4 regions of the Halomonas sp. PBN3 genome follow, and region 4 is predicted to be linked to each of the others. Evidence: riboswitches for the same ligand, from Rfam matches in the RefSeq annotation. Region 4 holds a riboswitch; each other region holds the start of a gene.
What was found. A riboswitch is a leader RNA that binds a small molecule or an ion and turns the genes downstream of it on or off. The one in region 4 is predicted to bind thiamine pyrophosphate.

Region 1 (3,410 bases), on a different contig from region 4:
CTCCCTGGCGACGGTCTCGCGGAAGCACTCGGCCATGCGGGCGAAGGCGGCGTCATCGAGCGCTTCGGCCTCCTCGTCCAGGCGGCGGCGCAGCCAGGCCACGAACTCCTGGAAGGCCGGATTGTCGTGCAGGTCGATCCACTCCCCTACCAGGGGGTGCAGCCCCTCGGCCCGGGTGATGCGCAGCGCCCACTCGAGATAGATCCACTCGGTGACCACCAGGGCGGCGAGGATCTCGGCGTAGCCGCCGGCGCTTCCGACCTCGCGCAGCAGCGCCTGGAAGGCCCGGGTCTCGGGCAGGTAGTCCGGCGCCTCGCGCTGGGCGGCGGGCACCGCGAAGGCCTCGAAGGTGCGCTGGAAGGTGCTGTTCTCGTCGCTGGTCAACATGCCCATGAACTGCCCCAGCACCACCCGGTCCTCCATGCTCGGCGCACGGCCGATGGCGAAGCCGATCAGGGCGGTGAAGGGGTCGACGAAGCCGTAGTCCTGGACCATGTAGGCGGCGAAGTCGTCACCGGCGAGGCGACCCTCGGCCATGGCGTCGAAGAGCGGGTGGTCCACGGTGGCGGACCAGTCGGGCTCGCTGATCTCGCGCAGCCAGTCGGTGAGGCGCGGCGCGTCCTGCTGCGCCGCCCAGGCGGTCCAGTCGGAACGTGTCGTCACAGGGCATCTCCCTTGAGGGTGGAGTGAAATCTCGCGCCCGGACGCCACCAGGCGACCAGCAGGCTGACCAGCGTGGAGGCGACAAGCGCCCCCAGGAACGGAGGCAGCGTCGGGATGCTGTCCGGGAAGGTGGCCGCCAGCACCCCGGCGGAGAGGCTGCCCAAGGTGATCCAGCCCGGCAGCACCGCGCCGAGCAGTCCGGCCACGCCGCCCGCCACCGCGGCGAGTGGCGACATGCGACGCCACAGGCCCAGCAGCACCGGCACCACGATGGCGGCACACAGCAGGTCGGCGATCAGGAACAGCCGCAGCACCGAGAAGCCCTGCAGCGCCACCCACACCACCGGCAGCATCAGCGCCACCGTGACCAGGCGCGCCGCCCGCACCGAGAGGCCGCGCCGGCCGCCGCTTGCCACCGCCATGGAGGCGATGGCGTTCTGCAGGGTATCGACGCTGGAGGCCACCAGGGTCACCGCCAGCACCAGGGCCGGCAGGCCCAGCCAGGCCGGCGCCGCGGAGAGCAGCGCGAAGAAGGGAATCGGTGGCTCGCCCACGGGCAGCGCGTGCATCGCCGCCAGCATGCCGAGCCCGCCGATCGCCATCACCACCAGCAGGCTGCTGGCGCCGCCCAGCAGCGCGCCGCGGCCCAAGGCGCGGTCGTCCTCGGCGGCCCAGATGCGCTGCCAGTAGCCCTGGTGGAAGAGGTTGGCCGCGGTGACGGCGATCACCAGCGTCAGCGCCACGGAGAGGGCACTGCCGGCGGGAATGGCAGGCAGCGTCGCCTCGGCGGGTATCGGCGGCAGCCACCACCAGGCCACGCCGCCCACCAGCACCAGCAGGGCCAGCAGCAGCCAGGCCTGCCAGCGGTCGGTGGCGAGGCTCGCCCGCAGACCGCCCAGGGTGGTGTAGACCAGGGTGACCACCGCCACGCCGAGGATCACCAGCGCCGGCGGCACGTCCGAGAGCAGCGCGGCGATGGCGCCGATGGCGGTGAGCTCGGCGGCCAGGAAGAGCGCCATGTAAGCCACCGAGACGAAGGAGACCCAGCGCCGCACCCCGGTGCCATAGCAGGCCTCGGCGAACTCGCCGATGCTGCGGCCCTGCGGCAGGTGGCGGCGGATCGCCGGCCCGTAGAGACCCAGCACCAGGAACGGCAGCGAGGAGCCGATGGCATAGCCGGCCAGCGCCACCGGCCCCACGAAGGCACCGATCTCCGGCGGCGCGAAGAGAATCCAGGCACCCATGCCGGAGGCCAGGAACGACAGGCCGATGGCCTGGGCGCCCTGAGAGTTGCGGGCGGTGACGTAGTCATCGAGCAGGCCGTCGGCCCGGCGGGCCCGCAGGCCCAGAAAGGCAAAGCACAGAAGCGCCGCGCCGAGCACGGCAGACGTCAGGTAAGGCATGTCGCACTTCCTCCGCCGGTATTAACCGGATCAGGTTCCAGGGTCGGCGCTTGGCCCTCTCAGCCCCCGCGGATGCGGCGGGACTCCCCTGGCGACAAGTGAATGAATTGTGGGATCCCGGCTCAAGTCGCCGCATGGGCGGCCGATAACACTGGGATCGAGGGGCATCATAGCGTCGCCCCGTCCCGACGACCACCCCCGATCTGGAGCGCCCGATGCCCTACACCGGGGCCAGGAAAACTCCCTGGCTCACAGGATCGAGAAATTACTCTCGTCAAAACAAGCAGGCAGAAACCACCGCCGAGGTCTGAGACAATAGCGAGCTAAAGAACCCCGGCAGGAGAGACACCATGCGGAAGCTTTGCTCAGTCAGCCTTCTCGCACTCGCCATTTCCGGGTGCAGCGGTGTTCCCTTCGTACCCTTTATCTAGCGTCTGAGTGAACTGTCACCCGTTCACTTCTCTCGTGGCACCCGCCCCATCAGATAGAACTCCTCGTTGGGCGGGGTGCCGGTCAGGGTGACCAGGCGGTTGGAGAGGCCGAAGAAGGCGGCGATGGCGCCGATGTCCCAGATGTCGTCGCGGGTGAAGCCGGCGTTCGCCAGGCGGGCCTCCCACTCGTCGGTGAGCTCCCCCACATCGAGGCCGCAGTACATGGCGAAGTCGAGCATGGTGCGGTGGCGCTGGCTGATCGGGGCGGTGCGGTGGTTGATGGCCACCTGGTCGGCCAGCAGCGGGTCCTTGCTGTAGATGCGCACCAAGGCGCCATGGGCCACCACGCAGTAGGGGCAGCGGTTGCGGGCGCTGGTGGCCACCACGATCATCTCCTTCTCCGCCTTGGTGAGGGTGTCGGACTCCCGCTCCATCAGGGCGTCGTGGTAGGCGAAGAAGGCGCGGAACTCGGCCGGGCGGTGGGCCAGCATCAGGAAGACGTTGGGCACGAAGCCGGCCTTCTCCTGCACCGCCAGCATGGCGTCGCGGATATCCTCGGGCAGGTCCTGGATCGATTCGGGAACGGGAAAGCGGCTGATGGATGCGGTCATGGTGGCTCCTGGCGTTGTGGTTATTGTCGCCGAACCAAAATAGCAGCTTACGTTAACGTAAACATGCCTACCAAAGCCGCACTCGACATCCAGAACCGGCCTGGCGCTATCGCTACGCCGGCCTCGCCTCCTCGAAGAGCTCGGCCGGCATGGGGTGTACCAGCTCCCAGGTCATGGCGATCGGCCGGTCTCCCTGGTAACTCTTGAGAGCCTTGGCCGGCCCAAGGAAAGTAAAGGGTGCCGTCTCGCCGTCGGTGCGCTTGGTCAGCCTGGCGAAGAACAGGATGGTATAACCGCGCTCC
Region 2 (3,410 bases), on a different contig from region 4:
CCGGGCGGCGCGCCTTGGCCACGGCGGTGTTGAGCAGCACGCCATCGAAGCCCATCTCCATGGCCTCGGCGGCCTGGGAGGGGGCGCCAAGCCCGGCGTCGATGATCAGTGGCACGTCCAGGCGTTCGCGCAGGGTGCGCAGGGCGTAGCGATTCATCAGGCCACGCCCGGTGCCGATGGGGGCGCCCCAGGGCATCAGCGCCTGGCAGCCAACCTCGCGCAGCCGCTGGCAGAGCACCAGGTCGTCGGTGCAGTAGGGCAGCACCTTGAAGCTCTGGTCGACCAGCTCCCGGGCGGCCTCCAGCAGGCCGAAGGGGTCGGGCTGGAGGTTGTAGTCGTCGCCGATCACCTCGAGCTTGATCCAGGGGGTGTCGAACAGCTCCCGGGACATCTCGGCCAGGGTGATCGCCTCGCGGGCGGAGCGGCAGCCGGCGGTGTTGGGAAGCAGCCGGCAGCCGCTCTCGCGCAGGATCTGCCAGAAGGCGTCTCCGTCGCCGCCGGCGGGGTTCTGGCGGCGCAGGCCCAGGGTGACCATGTCGCAGCCGGCGGCGGCGATCGCCTCCTGCATCACCGCCGGCGAAGGGTAGAGGGCGGTGCCGAGCAGGAAGCGGCTGGTGAAGGCCTCGCCATAGAGCACCAGGGCGTCATGCTGGTCGTCATGGAGCCTGTTCATCAGCCGCCTCCTACCGGGGCCACGATATCGATGCGGTCGCCGTCGTCGAGGGTGCGCTCCACCCAGCTGGAGCGCGGGGCGAAGGTGTCGTTGATGGCCACGGCGACGCGCCGGCCGCCGTAGCCCCAGCGCTCCAGGGCCTGGTCCAGGGCGGTGCCCGCGGGCAGCCGGGCGGCCTCGCCGTTGAGGCTCAGGGTGATCTCGTGCATGGCGTGTTTCTCCTGGGTGCCTTCCTTCATGACGCGCTCTCCTCGGGGGCGGCCTCGGCCAGCACTGCGGCGAAGGGGCGCTCGCCCGCGCCGCGGACCTCGGCCAGCAGGTGCTCGACCAACGCCGGGGCCAGCAGGTAGCCGTGGCGGAAGAGGCCGTTGGCGCTGGTCAGGCCGTCGCGATGGGTGACATGGGGCAGGTTGTCGCGAAACGCCGGGCGCAGGTTGACGCCCTGCTCGAGCACTCGCGCCTCGGCGAAGGCCGGCGACAGGGTATAGAGGACGCTCGAGAGCTCCAGCGACGACTGCAGCGAGATGGGCGAGCGGTCCTCGCTCTCGATGGAGGTGGCACCGACCACGAAGCGGCCGTGCGGCTTGGGCACCACATAGAGCTGGTAGCGGGGGTGCATCAGGCGTACCGGGCGCGACAGCCGCACCTCCTCGGTGTGCACCTGCAGGGTCTCGCCGCGCACGCCACGCAGGGTGGGGTGGCGGGGCCTGGCGCCGTGGCCACGGCAGTCGATCACCCGGTCGAAGGTGCGCCGGCCGGCGGCACTCTCGACCTCGCCGGGCCGGGTCTCGATCGGTGTGTGGCCGTGGTACTCACCTCCCAGCGCGCGGATCGCCGCCAGCAGCCGGGCGAGCAGCTCGCGGTTGTCCAGGTGGGCCTCCTCCTCGAGGAAGAGGCCATGGCGGAAGCCCGTCGCGAGGTCGGGTTCCAGGGCCTGGAGGTCGGCGCCCGACAGCGGGCGGTAGCGCGCCGGCGCGCCCAGGGCGTCGTCGAGCTCGCGGCGGAACTGGGTCAGCTCGCCCTCGTCCTGGGGGTGGGCCACCACCAGGCTGCCCCGTGGGTGCCAGAGCTCGGGGGCCTCGAGCTCGGCCAGCCACTCGGGCCAGCGGGTCAGGGCCACGCGCCCCATGTCGTAGACACAGCGCTCGCTGACCACGGTCTCGGCCAGGGGGGCGACCATGCCGGCGGCAGTCCAGGCGGCGGCGGGAGGCGTGTCCAGGTCGCCGGCGTCATAGAGGGTGACGGCGTGGCCGTCGCGCAGCAGGCGCCAGGCCACCAGGCGGCCGAGCAGGCCGGCGCCGGCCACGGCGAAGCGCTGTTGGGGGAGTCGACTCATCGAACGGGCATCCAGCGGGGGGAGTGACGACCAGGCAGGATGCGGGGCAGGAGCGGACAGCGATGCACGAGCTTGTTTCCTCCGCAGGCATCAACCTGATCAGGTTCAACGGGTTCGGCCGTACCGATCTCAGCCCTCGTCCAGCGCGCCAGGCGCGTGTCAGGGCTCCCCGACAAGTCGTCCCAACATAACCAAGGAGGCCCGCCGACGCAATCGGTGTCGGCGGGCCTCCTTGGTGATCGCAGATGGGAATGCCGCGCTCTGGGCTTTCCCGGCGACAGGCCCTCGCAGGGCGCCGTCACCCGGCGGTCAGGCGCAGTCCGCCGCGCCCTCGCCGAACATGTCGAACAGCAGCTCGCGGCCAAGGCCGGTGAGCACGAAGCGCCGTTGCTCGTTGAAGGTGGCGGCCTCGCTGGACTCGAGGATGCGCTGGCAGGCGGACCACTCGCGGGAGTCCGCCTCGAGGCACTCGAGGGTGGCGGGGTCGAGGCCGCGGTGGGGCACGGTCACGGTCTCGAGGACGTGGCCCTGGCGGTAGAGCAGGGCGGCCATGTTGGAGAGGCACTGGCGCAGGCTGCGCTGCATGCCCAAGGTGTCGATCGGGGGAGGTGTCATGCGCCGCGTCTTCCTTGCTGGAATGTGCTGCGGCGCATTATACAACCTTGGTCGTACAAGACCAAGGTCTAAGGGGGTGTCGGCCTCAGTCGTCGACTCGGCCCAGCAGCAGGAACTCGATCAGCGCCTTCTGGGCGTGCAGCCGGTTGCCGGCCTCCTGCCAGACCACGGCGCGCGGGTCGTCGAGCAGGGTCTCGCTGATCTCCTCGCCGCGGTGGGCGGGCAGGCAGTGCAGGAAGAGGACATCGTCGGCGGCCCGGTCGAGCAGCGCCTCGGTCACCTGGAGACCGGCGAAGGCCGCCTCGCGCTTGGTCTGCTCCTCCTCCTGGCCCATGGAGGCCCAGACGTCGGTGGTCACCAGGTCGGCACCCGCGACGGCCTCGGCGGGGTCGCGCAGGAGGGTGACACGGTCGCCGGCGGCGGCGAGGATATCCTGGCGCGGCTCGTAGCCTTCGGGGCAGCAGATGCGCAGCCGGAAGTCGAACTGCCGGGCGGCGTTGATCCAGGAGTGGCACATGTTGTTGCCGTCGCCGATCCACACCGCGGTCTTGCCCCGCACCTCGCCGCGCAGCTCGGTCCAGGTCATGACGTCGGCGAGCAGCTGGCAGGGGTGGTAGTCGTCGGTCAGCGCATTGATCACCGGCACGCTGCTGGCGGCGGCGAAGGACTCGAGGCCTGCATGGGAGAAGGTGCGCACCATCACGATGTCGACCATCTCGGAGAGCACCCGGGCGGTGTCGCCGATGGGTTCGCCGCGCCCCAGCTGGGTGTCGCGGGGCGAGAGGA
Region 3 (3,410 bases), on a different contig from region 4:
TACCAGCCTGGGCGACCGGCGTAGCGACTCAGGTTGGGCATCACCTCGGGGGTCAGCAGGTCGTGGCGCACGCTGTCCAGCACCACTAGCAGCAGGTTGTGGGGCGCGGCCGCCGGCGAGCAGCTCAGCGGCGCCGAGGGATAGGCCAGGTCATGGGCCTTGCCCTCGGCCGCCTCCAGCTCCACCCGGTCGCGCACCGCCTGGGGGTCGACCCAGCCCCGCTTGACGAACAGGCGCTTGGCGGTAGCGGGATAGAACAGCGGCACATGGCGAGTCATGCCGGTGATGTCGCGGTCGTAGTGGGCGTCGGCCCAGGCGTGCCAGCCATGCACCCCGAGCAGGGCCAGCAGGCCGAGGGCGAGTGCCGGCAGCACCGGCCGCGACAGTGGGCGCCGCTTGAGCCATAACCCCAGGGCCCCCTGCAGCGCCAGCATCGCCAGCACACCGCCGATGGCCAGGGCCCAGGCCAGCCAGGAGAAGCTGAAGACGTCGCCGCCAGCGTTGACCAGCAGATCGAGGATGAAACCGCTGAGGTGGAAGCGGTACTGGGCGTAGACGAAGGTGTCGAGCAGCAGCACCAGTTGCAACAGGCCGGCCCACAGGGTGGTGACCAGCCACAGCCAGGGCGCCCGAAGCAGCGGGGCCAGCAGCAGCAGCGGCAAGGCCCCCAGCCACACCAGAAGCCCGATATGGCCGAGGAACACCAGCAGCAGGTAGCCCCACTGCTCGGCGCCCTCGGGGGCCATGTAGGGGAGGTAGCGCAGACTGATCAGCCAGGCGAGCAGCAGGTTGGCCAGGGTCCAGGCGCCCAGCCAGCGCCAGCGATGGAGAAGGGATGCAAGCATGTGATGACCACGATCATGAAAGGGCCCGACACCAAGCCGCGATACACGGCCTGTCGGGTGGTGGAAAGGTACCGGGATCGGCGCCGTCACACTCTGGTCATGCCACCTTAAGCAATCCTTAAGGAAGGCGCGCCACAGTCATGGTGCATGCTGATACCGCCGCAACCCGAGGCAACACCATGACCCGGAGTCCGATAATGACACTCGCAGACACCCTCGTCGCCGAGAATCGCGCCATCGTGCCGCTGCTGCTCATCGGCCTGGCGTTGCTGGCCCTGGGCGTGCTGGCCGCCGGCTGGGAACCCATCGAGCTGCCGCTGGGGCTTGCTGCTCTGGGCACCCTGGCGCTGGTCCTGCTCACCCCCGAGCGCTGGCAAGACGAGGAAGCACGGGACACCGTCAACAGCCTGGTACTGGCCAGCCTGATCACCCTGGCGGGCTTCCATGTGATGGCATGAACCTCGCTGCTCGAGCGCCTCGCCAGAGGCATTGCTCGGCCTTTACAGTCCTCCCCGGGACGTGGATAGTGTGGCTCGACGACAGGGGCGCCGCGGCAATCGCCGTGGCTGAGACGCACCCTTGGAACCTGACCCGGATCATGCCGGCGTAGGGAGTCGTGCAGCCCGCCCCGCCGCCTGCACCTCCCGCGCCCGGGAGGAACGATGACCACCGCCACCCGCGGCCCGATCGACCCCGCCGCCCATCTCGCTCGCCTGCGCGAGCGCGCACCCCTGATTCATAACATCACCAACCTGGTGGCCATGAACCCCATGGCCAACGTGCTGCTGGCCCTGGGCGCCTCGCCGGCCATGGTGCATGCCCGCGAGGAGGCCGCCGAGTTCGCCGCCCTCGCCGATGCCCTGACGGTGAATATCGGCACCCTCTCCCCCCATTGGGTCGAGGCCATGGAGGAGGCCGCCGCGGCCGCACGGCTGGCGGGCAGGCCCTGGGTGCTGGACCCGGTGGCGGTGGGTGCCACCGCCTACCGCCGCGCGGCGGGCAGGCGACTGCTGGAGCGACGCCCCACGGTGATCCGCGGCAACGCCTCTGAGATCCTGGCCCTGGAGCATCAGGGAAGCGGTGGGCGCGGCGTGGACAGCAGCGATCCCACCGAAGCCGCCGAGCAGGCCGCAGTGGCCCTGGCCCGCCGCATTGATGCCGTGGTGGCGGTGACCGGCGAGGTCGACCGGGTCACCGACGGCCGGCGCCTCGCCCGTATCCCGGGCGGCCATGCGCTGATGCCAAGGGTCACCACCCTGGGGTGCGCACTCACCGGGGTGGTGGCCGCCTTCCTGGTGGGGGCCGAGGATCCCTTCGCCGCCACTGTGGCGGCGCTCGCCTGCTACGGCGAGGCGGGTCGCCAGGCCGGCGAGGTGGCGGCCGGCCCCGGCAGCTTCGCCGTGGCCTTCCTCGACGCGCTGTATGCCCTCGACGAACACCGACTCTCTGCCCTGCCGCCCCTGGAGGTGATCGATGCGCCTTGACCTCTCCCTCTATCTGATCACCGACCCCGCCCTGTGCGCCGGCCACGGCCTGGTGGAGACCGTCGTCGCCGCGGTGCGCGGCGGCGCCACGGTGGTCCAGCTGCGCGACAAGCACGCCGCGGACGGCGAGCTGATCGACCAGGCGCGGCGGCTCAAGGCGGCACTGGCCGGCAGCGGCGTGCCGCTGATCATCAACGACCGCCTGGCCGTGGCGGTGGAGAGCGGCGCCGACGGCCTGCATATCGGCCAGGACGACGGCGAGGTGGCCGAGGCCCGGGCGGTGCTGGGGGAGCAGGCGATCCTCGGCCTCTCGGTGCAGACCCTGGAGCAGCTGGCGCGCATCGACGCCGAGCGCCTCGACTACCTGGGGCTCGGCCCGGTGTTCGCCACCCCCAGCAAGCACGACCACGCCGAGCCGCTGGGCTTCGCGGGACTGGCCACCCTGGCGGCGGCGAGCCCCCTGCCCGGCGTGGCCATCGGCGGGCTCAAGGCGGAGCACGTGGCGGCGACACGCCAGGCCGGCGCCCAGGGCCTGGCGGTGATCTCGGCGATCTGCGGCATGCCGGACCCCGAGGCGGCGGCGCGCGCCTTCGGCCCGCGGGGCTGAGGTCGGCTCAGGCGGTGGGGCGGCGCTTGAGCGAGGTGCGCCCCTCGCGATAGGCGATGGCCAGTCCGCTGCCGATGATCAGGGCGCTGCCCACGAACACCCAGAGGTCCGGCATCTCGCCCCAGAACCACCAGCCCAGCACCACCGCCCAGAGCATGGCGGTGTAGTCGAAAGGGGCGGCGATGGCCGCCGGGGCATGGCGGAAGGCCAGGGTGATGAAGGCGGTGGCCCCCACCCCGAACAGCCCCGAGCCGAGGAAGCCCAGCCAGTGCCACGGCAGCGGCGCCTGCCACACCCAGGGCAGCAGCAGCCCGGTGATCACGAAGGGCACCAGGGTCATGTGGAAGACCATGGCCCAGAGGTGCTCGGTGGCCCCCCAGCGCCGCGCGGTAATCAGCATCAGCGCATAGAAGAACGCCGCCCCCACCAGCACCAGGGACCCCGGATGGAAGGCCTCGCCACCGGGGCGCACCA
Region 4 (3,410 bases):
TCGAGCTCGGCGAACTGCGCCTCGTCATTGGCGTCGGCCACCGAGCCCGGGCGCAGGCCGTCGCCCAGCGAGAAGGCGACGTCGTAGCGCTTGCAGATCTCGCAGATCTCCTCGAAGTGGGTATAGAGGAAGCTCTCCTGGTGGTGGAAGAGGCACCACTTGGCCATGATCGATCCGCCCCGGGAGACGATGCCGGTGACCCGCTTGGCGGTCAGCGGCACGTAGCGTAGCAAGACGCCGGCGTGGATGGTGAAGTAGTCGACGCCCTGCTCGGCCTGCTCGATGAGGGTGTCGCGGAACACCTCCCAGGTGAGGTTCTCGGCCACGCCGTTGACCTTCTCCAGGGCCTGGTAGATCGGCACGGTGCCGATGGGCACCGGGGCATTGCGGATGATCCACTCGCGGGTCTCGTGGATGTTCTGCCCGGTGGAGAGGTCCATGATGGTGTCCGCGCCCCAGCGGATGCCCCAGGTCATCTTGTCGACTTCCTCCTCGATGGAGGAGGTGACCGCCGAGTTGCCCAGGTTGCCGTTGATCTTCACCAGAAAGTTGCGGCCGATGATCATCGGCTCCGACTCCGGGTGGTTGATGTTGCAGGGGATGATGGCCCGGCCGGCGGCCACCTCGTCGCGCACGAACTCCGGGGTGATCTCCTCGGGCAGGCGGGCGCCGAACCCCTGGCCCGGATGCTGGTGGCCGAGGATGCGCTCGACATCGGCGGTACCCAGCGCCTGGCGGCGCTGGTTCTCGCGAATGGCGATGAACTCCATCTCCGGGGTGATGATCCCCTGGCGGGCGTAGTGGAGCTGGGTGACGTTCTTCCCTGCCTTGGCGCGGCGCGGGGTGCGGGTCAGATCGAAGCGCAGGTTGGCGAGCATCGGGTCGTTGGCCCGGCGCCGTCCGTATTCGGAGGTCGGACCGTCGAGCCACTCGGTGTCGCCGCGTTCATCGATCCATGCCCGGCGCAGCTCGGGCAGGCCGCGGCGCAGGTCGATCTCGGCCTCGGGGTCGGTGTAGGGGCCGGAGGTGTCGTAGACCAGCAGCGGCGGGTTTTCTTCGTCGCTGCCGGAGGTCTTGGTCGGCGACAGCGCGATCTCGCGGAAGGGCACGCGGATATCGGGGCGCGAGCCCTCGACATAGACCTTGCGCGAGCCGGGCAGCGGCTGGATGGCGGCCTCGTCGACCCTGGCGGTGTCGGCGAGGAAGTGGGCGGTCTTGCTCATGATGTCGGTCTCCCCAGGGGATTGTGGTGTTGTCAGGGAGGACAGGTGGGAGGGACAGGGGCCGCCGTGTGCTGTACCGGGCGGCGTGTCGCTTGATCCCTACGCTGGTCCTAGCCAGTTCAGGTTCAACGGGATCCATGCTTGGGCGCATGATCTCAGCCGTCGGTAACGGCACCCCGTCAAGCGAGTGGTCGGGCGACCTTTCGGCCACCAGTGTGACGCTGCCCGTCGGCCTGACCAGAGCCAGCGGGCGCATGATGATGGGGCCAGTGCTTCAGTCGGCGCGGTCCAGTCCCATCTGCCAGAAGTCGATCTCGAGCCGGGTGGCGTCGCGGAACACCTGAGTGAGCTCGGCGAAGCGCGCCGGGGTGACATCGGCGAGGCGGGCGTCGAGCCAGGCCTCCTCGGCGCGGCGGGCGGCCTGGAACGCCTCGCTCTCGTACATGGCGATCCAGGCGTCATAGGGGTTGGCATTGCCGCGGACCGTGCCGGCGCGGGCGTTGATCCAGTCGGCGATTTCGCCGTAGCCCACCAGGCAGGGGGCCAGGGCCACGTGCAGGTCGAGCAGGTCGCCGCGGTTGCCGGTATCCAGCACGTAGCGGGTATAGGCCATGGTGGCGCGGGCCTCGGGCAGCTCGGCCAGCGACTCCTCGGAGATGCTCCACTCGCGGCAGTAGCCCACGTGCAGCCCCAGCTCCAGGTCGACGATCGCCTTGAGCCCCTCATGGGCCTGACGCAGGTCGTCGAGGGTGCGGCTCTTGTAGGCGGCCAGGGCGTAGGCGCGCGCGAAGTGGACCAGGAAGAGGTAGTCCTGCTTGAGGTAGTGGCGGAAGGCCTCCTGCTCGAGGGTGGCGTCGGCGAGCTGGCGCACGAAGTCATGCTCGATATAGGCACGCCAGTCGTCGTGGCAGGCGGCGGTAAGGTCCTGGAAGCGATAGCCCATGGTCGTCTCCGGCATCGAGTGACGATCCGGGGTTCGGGCGAGGGAGGGAGTGGGGGTCGGGGGAACGGCACTGCCGGGGAGACCACCGCTTGATTCCTACGCCGGTACTAACCGGATCAGGTTCAACGGGATCGGCGCTTGGGTCTTCGGGAGACCCCTGTGCCATCTCAGCCGGATCTCACCGGCACCCCGTCAAGCGAATGCCCAGTCTAGCAGGACGGGGGCAGGTTGCCAGCTTAGTAGGTTGCCAGCTTAGTAGGTTGCCAGCTTAGTAGATGCGAAACTCGCGATGGTGGGGATCTCCTTCCTGCTCCTGAATCACCTTGCGGTAGCGCTTGTACTCCCACTGGTACTGGGCCGGGTCCAGGGCGATGGCGGCCTCCACGCAGGCGTTGACCCCGGTGGCGGACTCGGCCTCGTCGGTCGCGTAGACCCGTTCGTCCGCGGGCAGGAAGTGGATCTCGAAGCCCCGGCCGGGGAGGCGCCTGGCCACCCCGGTGACCACCCGGGCCTGGGTGCGGGCCACCAGCTTGGGCAGCAGGGTGGCGGTATAGGCGAGGCGGCCGAAGAAGGGCGCAAACACGCCGCTGCCCCAGTCGGGCTCCTGGTCGGGGAGGATGCCGATCGCCTCGCCGCGCTTGAGCGCCTTGAGCAGGGCGGCCACGCCACGGGGGTTGGTGGGCACCAGGCTCGCCCCCATGCGCTCGCGTCCGGCGCGGGTCACGGCGTCGAGCTCGGCGATCTTGGGCGGCTCGTACATGGCGGTGAAGGGGAAGTGGCTGGAGAGCCAGAAGTTGAGCACCTCCCAGTTGCCGAAGTGGGGGGCCAGCACGATCACCCCACGCCCCTCGGCGCGGGCCTCGTCGAGCAGTTCGCGGCCGTGCACGGCGAGTATCGAGGCCTCGACCCGCTCGGGCGCGCCCTGCCAGGCGAAGCCGATCTCCAGCATGGTGGCGGCGGAGTGAGTCAGGCTCTGCCGGGCCAGGCGGCGGCGCTCGTCGGCGCCCTGGTCCGGGTAGACCTCGGCCAGGTTGGTCGCGGTGACCTCGCGCTCGCGGCGGCTGAAACGGTGCACCAGCGGCCCCACGAGGCGGGCCAGGCGCCACAGGGTGGCGAGGCGGCGGCCGGCCAGCGCCCGCCACAGGGTGGCGATGGCGCGGGCCTGGAGGGCGCTCGAGCGGGAAGCGGCCTTGCCCATCGGGCCTATACCAGCCAGGTCTCGAGGTTGTCGGGGGAGCGCTTCT

Region 1: linked by a shared signal. The riboswitch ahead of Q673_RS26490 (sodium:solute symporter family transporter) and the one ahead of tenA (thiaminase II) in region 4 are both predicted to bind thiamine pyrophosphate.
Region 2: linked by a shared signal. The riboswitch ahead of thiO (glycine oxidase ThiO) and the one ahead of tenA (thiaminase II) in region 4 are both predicted to bind thiamine pyrophosphate.
Region 3: linked by a shared signal. The riboswitch ahead of thiM (hydroxyethylthiazole kinase) and the one ahead of tenA (thiaminase II) in region 4 are both predicted to bind thiamine pyrophosphate.

The regions. Positions count from the first base shown of each region.
Region 1 is NZ_AXCA01000155.1:30,685-34,094, reverse strand. It holds gene Q673_RS26495 (TenA family protein) at 1-663, opposite strand, end outside; gene Q673_RS26490 (sodium:solute symporter family transporter) at 660-2,066, opposite strand; TPP riboswitch at 2,056-2,166, opposite strand; gene Q673_RS26485 (peroxidase-related enzyme) at 2,521-3,108, opposite strand; gene Q673_RS26480 (DUF3427 domain-containing protein) at 3,221-3,410, opposite strand, start outside.
Region 2 is NZ_AXCA01000178.1:61,627-65,036, forward strand. It holds gene Q673_RS31670 (thiazole synthase) at 1-673, opposite strand, end outside; gene thiS (sulfur carrier protein ThiS) at 673-912, opposite strand; gene thiO (glycine oxidase ThiO) at 909-2,009, opposite strand; TPP riboswitch at 2,069-2,191, opposite strand; gene Q673_RS31685 (hypothetical protein) at 2,319-2,624, opposite strand; partial or broken gene argF (ornithine carbamoyltransferase) at 2,710-3,410, opposite strand, start outside.
Region 3 is NZ_AXCA01000112.1:38,351-41,760, forward strand. It holds gene Q673_RS24190 (DUF3413 domain-containing protein) at 1-845, opposite strand, end outside; gene Q673_RS24195 (hypothetical protein) at 1,043-1,303, shown strand; TPP riboswitch at 1,377-1,475, shown strand; gene thiM (hydroxyethylthiazole kinase) at 1,508-2,329, shown strand; gene thiE (thiamine phosphate synthase) at 2,319-2,936, shown strand; gene Q673_RS24210 (DMT family transporter) at 2,944-3,410, opposite strand, start outside.
Region 4 is NZ_AXCA01000163.1:202,015-205,424, forward strand. It holds gene thiC (phosphomethylpyrimidine synthase ThiC) at 1-1,223, opposite strand, end outside; TPP riboswitch at 1,303-1,412, opposite strand; gene tenA (thiaminase II) at 1,498-2,166, opposite strand; TPP riboswitch at 2,243-2,368, opposite strand; gene Q673_RS29665 (lysophospholipid acyltransferase family protein) at 2,435-3,364, opposite strand; gene Q673_RS29670 (DUF4870 family protein) at 3,370-3,410, opposite strand, start outside.